DNA from 2 places in the Streptomyces sp. NPDC107581 genome. Region 1 is predicted to be linked to the other one. Evidence: riboswitches for the same ligand, from Rfam matches in the RefSeq annotation. Region 1 holds a riboswitch; the other holds the start of a gene.
What was found. A riboswitch is a leader RNA that binds a small molecule or an ion and turns the genes downstream of it on or off. The one in region 1 is predicted to bind glycine.

Region 1 (7,217 bases):
GCCGAACTTCGGGTCCACGCCCAGCGGGTGATCCATGCTCATGCCGCCCCAGCCGCCCTTGGGCAGAGAGGTGTCGGGCACGATCAGGTCCTGGTGGAAGGCGTTGGGGTCGAGGCCGAACATGGCCTGGATGGGGCGCGAGAGGATCGCGAGGAGGATCAGCAGGATCACGATCACGCCGCCGACGACGGCGACCCTGTCCCGCTTGAACCGGGTCCAGGCGATCTGGCCCAGGGAACGACCCTCGATCTGCCCCTTGTCGGCACCCACCAGCACAGCCTCCGGCTGTGCATCGGCTGCCCCGGTGGTCTCGATCGGTGCGGTCACGGTGAGCGACCCCTCTCGCCGGTGGTGACCGGCCTGCGCCTGCCGCGGTTTGCGGCTTTGTCGACTTGCCACGATCACGAGGTCTTCACCTCGCGTCTTGAGTCGGGAGTCTTCAGCGTCGTTGCGATCACCCGCCAGAGCTGGCGGCGAAAGTATGCGCAACCGTGATGCAGTGCAGGGGATTCCGTTATCCGAACAGTGGGTAACGACTCCCGGACGTGGGCCAGTTGGGACAGACCGCCGAATTGTGTACGGTTCGGGACGTACGGCGGATGTCTACGCGCGCAGAAGCGTGTCGGGCCCATCCATTCTGCGGCCCGGGCCGAACAGCGGGCTCATCGGGCCCGTTGATCAGAAGCCGCCGTGCACGGGCGGGTAGCCGTAACCGGCGGCCGGGGCCTGCACCTGGGGCGGGGCCTGGAGCTGTGGCTGGGGCGAGGCCGCATGGGCCTCGCGGTCGTAGAACGGGCGGGCGTTGACCCGCATCCACATCACGACCGGGTCGTAGTCGTCCGTCATCGCGACCGTCGAGACCGGCAGCCCCTCGGGGACCGCGCCGACGGACTGCTGCATCATCGCGCGCACCGAGTCGACCGCGGCCGGCGAGGTGTCGTACACGTCCAGGCCGATGGCGAGATACGGCGCCCCGAGCGCGGGCTGCACCCAGGCGCGGCGCAGGGAACGCAGGGCCGGGGTGCGGTGGGCGTTCTGCGCGAGCAGGGCGTAGAACTGCGCGACCTCGATGCCGGGTTCCGCCAGGCGCAGGGGGCCGGCGGGCTGGCGGTCCAGGCCGGTGGCGATGCGGCGCAGGTCCAGCCAGGGGATGCCGACGCCGCCGCCCGGGGCGTGCGGGTTGAGCCAGAGGCCGAAGTGGTCGGGATAGAGGGTGCGGGCCACGTCGAGTCCGTCGACCACCTCGTAGGAGCGGTTCCAGCCACTGGCCGAGAGCTCCTGGGCGGAGGTCACACAGGGGGCGTAGCTGGAGCCGTCGACCTCCATGTTTCCGTACTGGGCGTCCGGGGAGCCGGCCTGGCCGTGCCACAGGAGCATCCAGATCTGGCCGGAGGAAGGAGTGGCGAGGGCGCGCAGCAGTGCCTCGTAGGCGTCGTAGCGCCCGGGGGTGACCTGGCGCAGCATGTGCTCGACGCTGCCGCTTGGGCTCGCGCTCACCTGTCTTACCGCCCCTTCTGTGTTGTTGCCCCGCGTTCGGACACAGCTTAAGCGCCCAGTGGCCCGGGGCCTCGTGTCCGTCGGCGAGTGCGGATGCGTTGTGGCTCGCCGCGCAGTCGCCCGCGCCCCTTGAAGGGGGCTGTCCCCGCGTCGGGTTCTAGTGGCCGTGCTCGTAGAAGGGGCGCACGTTCGACCTCAGCCAGTCGGCCACGGGGTCCTGGGCCACGTCGAGCAGAACGAGGTTGACCGGCCACTGGACCGGGATCTTGCCCAGGGCTTTACCCAGCGCCTCCAGGGGAAGGGCCCGCAGGTCGCCCTCCCACTGGGAGAGCTCCACGCCCACGAACATCACCGGGTCGGCCGTTTCTATGACGGCCAGGCAGCGCCGGGCGGTGACCACCACGCCCGTCGCCGCGAACTCCGCGGAGGCGGCGGAGAGGAAATCGACCGGGTCGTCCTGCCAGTCGGGCTCGAAGAGGCGGACCCGGCCGCCCGTGGCGGGGCCGTCCAGCGGGGTGCGGCCCGCGCGGCACAGCTCGGCCACCGCCTCGGGCGGCAGCGGCACACCGACCACACCGCCGGGGTTCACGGCGATGCCCGCCTGCGGGGGCAGACCGCGGGCGAACTCCACCGCCGGGGCGATGGTGTACGACATGTGGGAGCCGGCCACCTGGCGGAGCTGCTCCTCGGAGCTGAAGACCGGGACGTGGACCTGGCCGTCGATGTCCAGGGTGGGCAGGTCCAGCGGGCCGCTGTCCGGGCCGCCGCCGCTGGGCAGCGGGATCCAGACGAAGCTCCGGCCCAGGACCTCGATGATCCGGCCGCCCGCGGCGGGTGTGCCGAGGGAGGCCGAGAGCACCTCCTCCAGTTCATTGCCGGGCCAACCGCCGTGCGGGTGGGGGTGCGTCTGTGCCGGGAAGTCCGCGGGAAAGTCCGCCGCCGAGAAGTCCATCTACCTGCCGCCTGCCGGGAACCGCTGCTGTGATTCAAAGGCTAGCGGGTGCCTGTGACACCGCTCGGCCCGATGACGTCAGTCAGCTGACCTCAGTCCGATGGCTTCTGTCCGATTGCCTCTGTCCGATGGCTTCTGTCCGATTGCCTCTGTCCGATGGCTTCTGTCCGATTACTTCTGTCCGATGCCCCCGCCCGGCCGTCGCACCGGGCCGGTCCGCGCACCGGCCGGGCCCTCGCACCGGGCCGGTCCTCACACCCACCAGGCCCTCATCCACTAGGCCCCCACCGGGCCCCCATCCACTCGGTCCTCACACCGGTCGGCCGGCGAAGCCGATGCGGCTCAGGACGTCCGCCGCGTCCCGGTCCAGCAGCACCGCGGAGCCGCAGCCGGCGGGCGGCTCGCCCCGCTCCACCGCGCCGAGCAGCCGGGCGGCCGTACGCCGGTGGCGGCGGAAGGCGTACCGGGACACGCCCCGGCCGCGCTCGCGCTGGCCTTCCCTGGCCGCTCGGGGCGTCACGTCGAGCAGGAGCAGGTGCAGGGTGCCGCCGCGGCGCCGGGCCTCGCGGGCCAGCCAGGCGCGCACCCAGGCCTGGGTGCCGCAGTCGTGCACGACGACCCCTTCGCCGGTGCGCAGGGCGCGGCGCAGTCCGGCGTAGTGGGCGAGGCGGACCAGCGGGCGGTAGAGGGCGTACGGCAGCAGGCGGGGCAGCCGGGCCGCCCAGCGGTCGCGGGTGTCCTGGGAGTCGATGCGGTGGCCGCGCACCGCACGCTGCATCAGCGTGGACTTGCCGCTGCCGGGCAGGCCGGTGACGACCACCAGGTCACGGGCGCCGAAGAGCAGGGCGTGCGGGCTGTGGCCGGTGCGGTCGCGCAGGTCGCGCACGACGGGAGCCGGGCGCTCGGCGCCGCGTTCGCGAGCCGGTGCGCAGGGCTGCTCGGGCACCGCGATGCCGGTGGTGGCGGCGTAGGCCGTGGTCCTGTTCACCGTGATGGTCCTCCCCTGTGGACTCGGTAATCCTCTGCCCATCCAATGTAAAGAGAAGGTAATGCGCCGTGTCCAGTGACGGGGTGCGCGCAGTGCCACAGGTCGGTTACGGATGCGGCCCTGACGGGTGAGGGTCCGGCGTGCAATGATGTGGCCGCCAACTGCATACCGGCCGCTTGAATCCGCGCGGGAGAGTCCCCAGCAGTCTTCACTGGGGCGCCGAAGGAGCAAGTCCCTCCCTTGAATCTCTCAGGCCCCGTTACCGCGCGGGCGAGGCACATCTGAAAAGCGGGCCGCTGTGTCAGTGGCTCCACCCAAGGTGCAAGCCGTGATCGTTCCTGTGGCGGTCTCGGCGAACCTCTCAGGTTCCGATGACAGATGGGGAGGAACGTTCCTCGCCCGTCATGCCTGCCCTGGGAGACGACCGACCGATGAGCAGTACCGAACCCACTGAGCTGCGCCACACCGCGCTGGACGCGCTGCATCGCTCGCTCGGTGCGACGATGACCGACTTCGCCGGCTGGGACATGCCCCTGCGCTACGGCTCCGAACGCGACGAGCACCTGGCCGTCAGGACCAGGGCCGGTCTCTTCGACCTCTCCCACATGGGCGAGATCACCGTGACCGGACCGCAGGCGGCCGCCCTGCTGAACCACGCCCTGGTCGGCAACATCGCCTCCGTCGGCGTCGGCCGCGCCCGCTACACCATGATCTGCCAGGCCGACGGCGGCATCCTGGACGACCTGATCGTCTACCGGCTGGGCGAGACCGAGTACATGGTCGTGGCCAACGCCTCCAACGCCCAGGTGGTGCTGGACGCGCTGAGCGAGCGCGCCGCCGGCTTCGACGCCGAGGTCCGCGACGACCGTGACGCCTATGCGCTGATCGCGGTCCAGGGCCCCGAGTCCCCCGGCATCCTGAAGTCCCTCACCGACGCCGACCTGGACGGTCTCAAGTACTACGCGGGCCTGCCCGGCACGGTCGCCGGCGTCCCCGCGCTGATCGCGCGCACCGGCTACACCGGCGAGGACGGCTTCGAGCTGTTCGTGAAGCCGGAGCACGCCGTCGAGCTGTGGCAGGCGCTGACCGGGGCCGGCGAGGGCGTCGGCCTGGTGCCGTGCGGTCTGTCCTGCCGGGACACCCTGCGCCTGGAGGCGGGCATGCCGCTGTACGGGCACGAGCTGACCACCTCGCTCACTCCCTTCGACGCCGGGCTCGGCCGGGTGGTGAAGTTCGAGAAGGAGGGCGACTTCGTGGGCCGCGAGGCGCTCACCGAGGCCGCCGCCAGGGCCGAGCAGAACCCGCCGCGGGTACTCGTCGGACTGATCGCCGAGGGCCGCCGGGTGCCGCGCGCCGGGTTCCCCGTCGTCGTGGCGGGCCAGGTCATCGGCGAGGTCACCTCCGGTGCCCCCTCCCCCACCCTGGGCAAGCCGATCGCCATGGCCTACGTCGACGCCGCGCACGCGGCGCCGGGCACCGAGGGCGTCGGCGTGGACATCCGGGGCAGCCACGAGCCGCACGAGGTCGTGGCGCTGCCCTTCTACAAGCGCCAGAAGTAGACACTGGGCGCGGTCCGTACCGAGTACGTGACGCTGCGCACATTTCACCTGCTCACCAGCAGGTCCAGCGGTCTCCCCTTCATCCCCTTTCATCAGCACTCCCGCGCGTACAGGAGAATTCAGGCCATGAGCAACCCCCAGCAGCTGCGCTACAGCAAGGAGCACGAGTGGCTGTCGGCCGCCGACGAGAACGGCGTCGCGACGGTCGGCATCACCGAGTTCGCGGCCAACGCGCTCGGCGATGTGGTCTACGCCCAGCTCCCCGAGGTCGGCGACACGGTGACCGCGGGCGAGACCTGCGGCGAGCTGGAGTCGACCAAGTCGGTCTCCGACCTGTACTCCCCGGTCACCGGTGAGATCGTCGAGGCCAACCAGGACGTCGTCGACGACCCGTCGCTGGTGAACTCCGCCCCCTTCGAGGGCGGCTGGCTGTTCAAGGTTCGCGTCACCGAGGAGCCGGCCGAGCTGCTCTCCGCCGACGAGTACACCGCCCAGAACGCCGGCTGAGGAGTCGTAGCCGTATGACTGTCCTGAACACGCCCCTGCACGAGCTGGACCCGGAGATCGCCGCCGCGGTCGACGCCGAGCTGCACCGCCAGCAGTCCACGCTGGAGATGATCGCCTCCGAGAACTTCGCGCCGCTCGCGGTGATGGAGGCCCAGGGCTCGGTCCTCACCAACAAGTACGCCGAGGGCTACCCTGGCCGCCGCTACTACGGCGGCTGCGAGCACGTCGACGTCGCCGAGCAGATCGCCATCGACCGGATCAAGGAGCTGTTCGGCGCCGAGTACGCCAATGTGCAGCCCCACTCCGGCGCCTCCGCGAACCAGGCCGCGCTGTTCGCGCTGGCCCAGCCCGGGGACACCATCCTCGGCCTGGACCTGGCGCACGGCGGCCACCTGACCCACGGGATGCGGCTGAACTTCTCCGGCAAGCAGTTCAACGTGGTCGCCTACCACGTGGACGACGCCGGCCTGGTCGACATGGCCGAGGTCGAGCGGCTCGCCAAGGAGCACCGCCCGAAGGTGATCATCGCGGGCTGGTCGGCGTACCCGCGGCAGCTGGACTTCGCCGAGTTCCGCCGGATCGCCGACGAGGTCGAGGCGTACCTGTGGGTCGACATGGCGCACTTCGCGGGCCTGGTCGCGGCGGGTCTGCACCCGAACCCGGTGGAGCACGCGCACGTCGTCACCTCCACCACCCACAAGACGCTGGGCGGCCCGCGCGGCGGCATCATCCTCGCGAAGAAGGACTTCGCGAAGAAGCTGAACTCGTCCGTCTTCCCGGGCTTCCAGGGCGGCCCCCTGGAGCACGTGATCGCGGCCAAGGCGGTCTCCTTCAAGGTCGCGGCGAGCGAGGACTTCAAGGAGCGCCAGCGCCGTACGGTGGAGGGCGCGCGGATCCTCGCCGAGCGGCTGACCGCCGCCGACGCCCGCGCGGCCGGCGTGAACGTCCTGTCCGGCGGCACGGACGTGCACCTGATCCTGGTCGACCTGCGCGAGTCCGAGCTGGACGGGCAGCAGGCCGAGGACCGTCTCCACGAGGTCGGCATCACGGTCAACCGCAACGCCGTCCCGAACGACCCGCGCCCCCCGATGGTCACCTCGGGCCTGCGGATCGGCACGCCCGCCCTCGCGACCCGCGGCTTCACCGCCGAGGACTTCGCCGAGGTCGCGGACGTGATCGCCGAGACGCTCACGGCGCCCTCGCCCTTCGGTGAGGCCGAGGCGGAGGCCCTGAAGGCCCGGGTGAAGGCCCTGGCCGACAAGCACCCGCTGTACCCGGGTCTGAACAAGTAAGTCACCTTTTACGGGGCACCGCGCACACTGGAGGAACAGCGCGCGCGGTGCCCCACCCCGGCACCACCCCGCCCCACCCCAGCACCACCCCCGTATTGAGGAGTTCCCGTGGCCATCTCGGTCTTCGACCTGTTCTCGATCGGCATCGGCCCGTCCAGCTCCCACACGGTCGGCCCGATGCGTGCGGCGCGCATGTTCTCCCGCCGGCTGCGCAACGAAGGCCTCCTGGAGAAGGTCGCGTCCGTCCGCTGCGAGCTGTACGGCTCGCTCGGCGCGACCGGTCACGGCCACGGCACCCCGAAGGCGGTGCTGCTCGGCCTGGAGGGCGCCTCGCCGCGCACGGTGAACGTGGAGACGGCCGACGAGCGGGTGGAGGGGATCAGGAGCACGGGCCGGATCTCGCTGCTCGGCGAGCACGAGAT
Region 2 (7,217 bases), on a different contig from region 1:
CGGAGTCGTCGGCAAGTGGCTCGACTCCTGGTTCGGGATCACCTTGCCGTTCACCACCACGGGGGTCGTCATCGCGGAGGCGTTCGTCGCGATGCCGTTCCTGGTCATCAGCGTCGAGGGCACCCTGCGTGCCGCCGATCCGCGCTTCGAGGAGGCGGCCACCACGCTGGGGGCCTCCCGCTTCACCGCCTTCCGCCGGGTCACCCTGCCGCTGATCGCCCCCGGCATCGCCGCGGGCGCCGTCCTGGCCTGGGCCCGTGCGCTCGGCGAGTTCGGGGCCACGATCACCTTCGCCGGGAACTTCCCCGGCCGCACCCAGACCATGCCCCTCGCGGTCTACCTCGCCCTGCAGAACGACCCCGACGCGGCCATCGCCCTCAGCCTGGTCCTGCTGGCCGTGTCCATCGCCGTACTGGCGGGACTGCGCGACCGGTGGCTGACCGGCTCCTGACGGCCGGACGCGCATGGGGGACCATCGGACGTGTACGACGGCACACCGCCCCGCCGACCACGCTGTACGACCAGACCACGCCCCCGACGAGACCCCGCTGGACGTTCCCTTCATGACCGACATCGACGCCCCCGAGGCGGACCTCGCGCCCAAGGCCGTGGGCGAGCAGGGGCTGGACGCCCACCTCGTCGTGGTCCAGGGCTCCTTCCGGCTCGACGTCCGGCTGGCCGCCGCACCCGGGGACGTCGTCGCGCTCCTCGGTCCGAACGGCGCCGGCAAGACCACCGCGCTGCGCGCCCTCGCCGGTCTGGTCCCCCTCAGCGACGGCCATCTGCGGCTGGACGGCGCCTCCCTGGAACACATCCCGCCGGAGTCCCGCCCGGTCGGCGTCGTGTTCCAGGACTATCTGCTCTTCCCGCACCTGTCCGCCCTGGACAACGTGGCCTTCGGGCCGCGCTGCCAGGGCTCCACCAAGGCCGAGGCCCGCGCGCAGGCCGCGGCCTGGCTGGACCGGATGGGCCTCGCCGAGCACGCCGGCGCCAAGCCCCGCCGTCTCTCCGGCGGCCAGGCCCAGCGCGTAGCGCTCGCCCGCGCGCTCGCCACCCGGCCCCGGCTGCTGCTCCTGGACGAGCCGCTCGCGGCCCTGGACGCCCGCACCCGGCTGGAGGTGCGCGCCCAGCTCCGCCGCCATCTGGCCGAGTTCGAGGCGGTCGCCGTTCTGGTCACACACGATCCGCTCGACGCCATGGTGCTCGCCGACCGGCTGGTGGTCGTCGAGCACGGCCGGGTCGTCCAGGAGGGCGCTCCGTCCGAGATCGCCCGCCGCCCGCGTACCGACTACATCGCCCAGCTGGTCGGCCTCAACCTCTACCGGGGAGTGGCCGAGGGGCACACCGTACGACTCGGGGCGGGGCCGTCGATCACGACCACGGAGGACCTGACCGGGCCGGTCTTCGTGGCGTTCCCGCCGGTCGCCGTCACCCTCTTCCGGGACCGGCCCACCGGCAGCAGCGCCCGCAACCTGTGGCGCTGTGAGGTCGCGGGGCTCGAGACCCACGGCGACCAGATCCGCGCCGACCTCACCGGCGAGCTGTCCCTGGCCGCCGATCTCACCACGGTTGCCGCGGCCGAGCTGGACCTGCACCCGGGCGCAGCTGTCTGGGCGACGGTGAAGGCGACCCAGACGCACGCATACCCTGCCTGAACGGACACGCGCTCTACCGTGGGTGCCCATGACACTGAGCATCCGCAACCAGCTCCCCGGCACCGTCACCGAGGTCCGCCCCGGCGAGGTCATGGCCACGGTCAGGCTCCGTCTGGACGGCGGGCAGGAGCTCATGGCGGCCATCACCACGGAGGCCGTCGAGCAGCTCGGCCTCGCCCCGGACTCGCGTGTCCGCGCGCTGGTGAAGTCGACGGAGATCTCCCTCGCCACGAGCGGGGTCGACGGCGTGTCCATCCGCAACCGGCTGCCCGGCGCGATCGTCCATCTCGTCCTCGGCGGAGCCATGGCCTCCGTGAAGATCTCCGTGGCCGGCGGCGAACTCACGGCGGTGATCACCAAGGACGCCGCCGAGGCCCTCGGCCTCTTCGTGGGCTCGGACGTGATCGCGCTGATCAAGTCGACCGAAGTCGCGCTGGCAACGGCGTAGAGCATGCGTGAGGGCCCCCGCCCGTGCCCGGACGGGGGCCCTCACGCACTCACTCAGTCCTCGTACGCGTCCAGCGGCGGGCAGGAGCAGACCAGGTTGCGGTCGCCGAAGGCCTGGTCGATGCGGCGCACCGGCGGCCAGTACTTGTCGGCGGCCGAGACCCCGGCCGGGAAGACGGCCTCCTCGCGGGTGTAGGCGTGCTTCCACTCACCGCCGAGCGCGGCGGCGGTGTGCGGCGCGCCGGCCAGCGGGTTGTCCTCGGCGGGCCACTCGCCGGAGCCGACCTTCTCGATCTCGGCGCGAACGGCGATCATCGCGTCGCAGAAACGGTCCAGCTCGGCCAGGTCCTCGGACTCGGTCGGCTCGATCATCAGCGTGCCGGCCACCGGGAAGGACATGGTCGGCGCGTGGAAGCCGTAGTCGATGAGCCGCTTGGCGACATCGTCCACGCTCACGCCGGTCGCCTTGGTCAGCGGGCGCAGGTCGATGATGCACTCGTGCGCGACCAGGTTGCCGGGGCCGGTGTAGAGCACCGGGTAGTGCGGCTCCAGGCGCTTGGCGATGTAGTTCGCGGAGAGCACGGCCACCTGGGTGGCGCGCTTGAGGCCCTCGCCGCCCATCAGACGGACGTACGCCCACGAGATGGGCAGGATGCCCGCGCTGCCCCACGGCGCCGCCGAGATCGGGCCGACGCCCGTCTCCGGACCGGCCGCCGGCTGCAGCGGGTGGTTGGGCAGGTACGGCGCCAGGTGCGCGCGGACCGCGACCGGGCCGACGCCGGGGCCGCCGCCGCCGTGCGGGATGCAGAAGGTCTTGTGCAGGTTCAGGTGCGAGACGTCACCGCCGAAGTGGCCCGGCTTGGCGAGGCCGACCAGGGCGTTGAGGTTGGCGCCGTCGACGTACACCTGGCCGCCCGCCTCGTGCACCTGGGCGCAGATGTCGGCGACGTGCTCCTCGAAGACGCCGTGCGTCGACGGGTACGTGATCATCAGCACCGCCAGCTCGTCGCGGTGCTGCTCGATCTTGGCCCGCAGGTCCTCGACGTCGATCTCGCCGTCCTCGGCGGTCTTCACGACGACGACCTTCATCCCGGCCATCACGGCGCTGGCGGCGTTGGTGCCGTGCGCGGAGGACGGGATCAGGCACACCGTGCGCTGCTCGTCGCCGTTGGCCCGGTGGTAGCCGCGCACGGCCAGCAGACCGGCCAGCTCGCCCTGCGAACCCGCGTTCGGCTGGAGCGAGACCTTGTCGTAGCCGGTGACCTCGGCGAGACGCTCCTCCAGCTCGCGGATGAGCGTGAGGTAGCCCTCGGCCTGCTCGGCGGGGACGAAGGGGTGCAGCTGGCCGAACTCGGGCCAGGTGACCGGCTCCATCTCGGTGGTCGCGTTGAGCTTCATGGTGCAGGAGCCCAGCGGGATCATGCCGCGGTCGAGCGCGTAGTCGCGGTCGGCGAGCTTGCGCAGGTAGCGCAGCATCGCGGTCTCGGAGCGGTGGTCGTGGAAGACCGGGTGGGCGAGGAAGTCGTCGGAGCGGAGCAGGCCCTCGGGCAGGGTGTCCGCGGCCGTCACGTCCAGCGCCTCGATGTCGCCCGCGACACCGAAGGCGGCGAAGACGGCGTCCAGCTGGGCGCGGTTGGTGGTCTCGTCGCAGGCGAGGGAGACGTGGTCGGCGTCGACCAGGCGCAGGTTGACACCGCCCGCGCAGGCCGCGGCGACGATCTCGGCGGCCTTGCCGGGCACGCGCGCGGTGAGGGTGTCGAAGTAGGCGCCGTGGACGATCTCGACACCGCCGGCCTTCAGGCCCTCGGCGAGGATCGTGGCGTAGCGGTGGGTGCGGCGGGCGATGGCCCGCAGGCCCTCGGGGCCGTGGTAGACGGCGTACATGCCGGCCATCACGGCGAGCAGCACCTGCGCCGTGCAGATGTTGCTGGTGGCTTTCTCGCGGCGGATGTGCTGCTCACGGGTCTGCAGCGCGAGGCGGTAGGCCTTGTGCCCGTCGGCGTCGACGGAGACGCCGACGAGACGGCCGGGCAGGCTGCGCGCGAACTTCTCGTGCACCGCCATGTAGCCCGCGTGCGGCCCGCCGAAGCCCATCGGCACACCGAAGCGCTGGGTGGTGCCCACGGCGATGTCCGCGCCCAGCTCGCCCGGCGAGGTCAGCAGGGTGAGCGCGAGCAGGTCGGCGGCGACGGTGACGAGGGCGCCCAGCTCGTGCGCCTGGTCGATGACCGGCTTGAGGTCGCGTACGGCGCCGGAGGCGCCCGGGTACTGGATCAGCACGCCGTTGATCTCGCGCGCGGCGATGTCGGCCGGAATGCCGTCGCTGAGGTCGGCCACGACGACCTCGACACCGGTCGGCTCCGCACGCGTCTCGATGACGGCGATGGTCTGCGGCAGCGCGTCCGCGTCGACCAGGAAGATGCCCTTCTTGTTCTTGCCCATGCGCCGGGACAGCGACATCGCCTCGGCGGCCGCGGTGCCCTCGTCCAGCAGGGAGGCGCCGGAGGTGGGCAGGCCGGTGAGCTCGGCGACCATCGTCTGGAAGTTCAGCAGGGCCTCCAGGCGGCCCTGAGAGATCTCCGGCTGGTACGGCGTGTAGGCCGTGTACCAGGACGGGTTCTCCATGACGTTGCGCAGGATGACCGGCGGGGTGAAGGTGCCGTGGTAGCCGAGCCCGATCATCGAGCCGAGGACCTGGTTGCGGTCGGCGAGCGAGCGCAGCTCGGCGAGCACCTCGGCCTCGGTGCGGGCGCCCGGCAGGTCCAGGGCGTCCGCGTTCTTGATCACGTCCGGGACCGCGGCGGCGGTCAGCTCGTCGAGCGAGCCGTAGCCGACGTGCGCGAGCATCTTGGCCCGCGCCTCCTGGTCGGGCCCGATGTGGCGCTGTTCGAAGGGGATGCCCGCTTCGAGCTCGGAGAGCGGAATGCGATGGGCGGTCATTGCGGAGGCCTCCTGGTCTGACGCGACCTTCGAGGGGCACCACGGCGCGGTTACCCCGACGGCCTCCCCCTCTGTCATCTCAACCTGAGAGTTTCACCGGGCGCCCGTGGGTCCCGGCTTTCACCGTCGGTGAGGGCGGGTGCCGTCGACACTCGCCCTGCTTTCCAGAGTGACCTCGTCCGTGCGGTACGTGAGCCTGAGAGATTCCGGGGAGGATTTGCTCCTTCGGCGCCTCCGAGGTGGTCGGAGGACTCTCCCGCACGGGGTCAGCAGCCGCTGTCAGCGTACCAGCGAGGTCAACGCCCGAGCCCTCGAGTGGCCGCCTCCTTGAATGTGCTCTTTTGTAGTGCTTACGGATGAGTTGCGACCAAGTGGAGGGAGAGGGACCGTGCAGACCGACATCGATCCGCGCAACCTGATCGGCCGCAAGGCGTTCGACCGCAGTGGCACCAAGATCGGCACCGTCGACGAGGTGTACCTCGACGACGCGACGGGAGTGCCGGAGTGGGCGGCCATACGCACCGGCCTGTTCTCCCGGGACGCCTTCGTCCCCCTGGAGCCGAGCGAACTGGTCGAGGGCGCCCTCCAGGTCCCCTACGACCGCGCGCTCATCAAGGACGCCCCCGACTTCGGCGTGGGCCGTCACCTCTCTCCCGAGCAGGAACTCCAGCTCTACCACCACTACGGCCTGGACGTGGCCCCGCCACCCCTCCCGGACCACGACTTCGGCAAACTGGCAGGCACCGAGGAAACCTGAGATCCCCCCACGACCGCCCCTCCAGGGGCAGCGGGAAGCTGCGCAAACACCACAACGAACCCCACCCCACACACGAACCAGCACCCCCGCCCCCAGGGGCGCGGGGAGCTGCGCAAAACCACAGCCAACCCGCACCCCACACACCAACCAGCACCCCCACCCACCCCAGGGGCGCGAGGAACCGCGCAAAACCACAGCCAACCCGCACCCCGCAGCGAACGGGACTACAGCTCGGCGTCCACCCCACCCGGCACCAACGGCAGCGGCTCCGCCAACTCCAGCTCAGGGTCCTCCACCCGAAACGTACGCACCCGCCCCGGCCCGGACTGCGGCGTCTCGAAGCGCACGGTGACCCGCCCCAGGCCACTGCCCTGCACCCAGCCGTGCCCGTACTCGGCATGCCGCACATCGTGCCCGGCACGCCAGTGCCGCTCCGCGGGCTCCGGCTGCTCAACGGCCTCGGGCACGGCCTCCTCCGGCGCCTGCGCGGATGCGGACCGCTCGCCCGCCGCCTGCGCGAACAGGTCCTCCTGGGTGTAGTCGGCGAGCCCGGAGACCCCCACACCGAGCAGCCGCACCCCGCCCGTGGTGTCGACGGACTCCAGCAGCCGCGCCGCCGCCTCCCGGATCACCGCGGGGTCGTCCGTGGGGCCCCTGAGCGTCTCGGAGCGGGTCAGCGTCGAGAAGTCGTATCGTCGCACCTTCAGCACGATGGTCCGCCCGGACAGTCCCGCCTCGCGCAGCCGGCGCACGCACCGGTCGGCGAGCCGCTGCACCTCCAGCCCCACCCTCAGCCGGTCGTGGATGTCCACGTCATAGGTGTCCTCGACCGATACCGACTTGGTCTCCCGCTCGGCCACCACGGGCCGGTCGTCACGCGCCAGCGCCATGGCGTGCAGCGCATGCCCGTGCGCCTTGCCCAGCAGCCGTACGAGTTCGTCCTCGCCCGCCTCGGCCAGCTCCTCGACCGTGGTGATCCCGGCCCGCCGCAAGTGGTCCCCGGTGGCCGGTCCGATACCGGGCAGGGTCCGCACCGGCAGGGGTCCCAGCAGCGCCCGCTCGGTCCCGGGCTCGATGAGCACGAGTCCGTCGGGCTTGGCCTGCTCCGAGGCGATCTTCGCGAGCATCTTGGAGGCGGCCAGCCCCACCGACCCCGTGAGGCCCGTGAGTGCCCGTATGTCGCCGCGCAGCCTGACTCCGACCAGGCGGGCCGACTCCTCGTCCCAGGCGGCTCCTGTGGCCTCCAGATCCACGAACGCCTCGTCCAGGCTCAGCGGCTCCACCAGCGGCGAGAGCTCCTGCAGCAGCGCCATCACCTGCTCGCTGACCGACCGGTACAGGGCGAAGCGCGGCACCAGGTAGGCGGCGTTCGGCGCCAGCCGACGGGCCTGGGCCATCGGCATCGCCGAATGGACTCC

Region 2: linked by a shared signal. The riboswitch ahead of gcvP (aminomethyl-transferring glycine dehydrogenase) and the one ahead of gcvT (glycine cleavage system aminomethyltransferase GcvT) in region 1 are both predicted to bind glycine.

What each region holds. Positions count from the first base shown of each region.
Region 1 covers NZ_JBVKBH010000024.1:43,939-51,155, forward strand. The annotation lists gene ACZ7P3_RS39335 (ABC transporter permease) at 1-327, opposite strand, end outside; gene ACZ7P3_RS39340 (enhanced serine sensitivity protein SseB C-terminal domain-containing protein) at 679-1,464, opposite strand; gene ACZ7P3_RS39345 (enhanced serine sensitivity protein SseB) at 1,655-2,449, opposite strand; gene ACZ7P3_RS39350 (AAA family ATPase) at 2,760-3,437, opposite strand; glycine riboswitch at 3,615-3,712, shown strand; glycine riboswitch at 3,713-3,825, shown strand; gene gcvT (glycine cleavage system aminomethyltransferase GcvT) at 3,869-4,996, shown strand; gene gcvH (glycine cleavage system protein GcvH) at 5,123-5,503, shown strand; gene glyA (serine hydroxymethyltransferase) at 5,518-6,795, shown strand; gene ACZ7P3_RS39370 (L-serine ammonia-lyase) at 6,904-7,217, shown strand, end outside.
Region 2 covers NZ_JBVKBH010000004.1:681,808-689,024, forward strand. The annotation lists gene modB (molybdate ABC transporter permease subunit) at 1-451, shown strand, start outside; gene ACZ7P3_RS13310 (ABC transporter ATP-binding protein) at 564-1,655, shown strand; gene ACZ7P3_RS13315 (TOBE domain-containing protein) at 1,684-2,103, shown strand; gene gcvP (aminomethyl-transferring glycine dehydrogenase) at 2,157-5,042, opposite strand; glycine riboswitch at 5,217-5,311, opposite strand; gene ACZ7P3_RS13325 (PRC-barrel domain-containing protein) at 5,431-5,799, shown strand; gene ACZ7P3_RS13330 (DNA polymerase IV) at 6,024-7,217, opposite strand, start outside.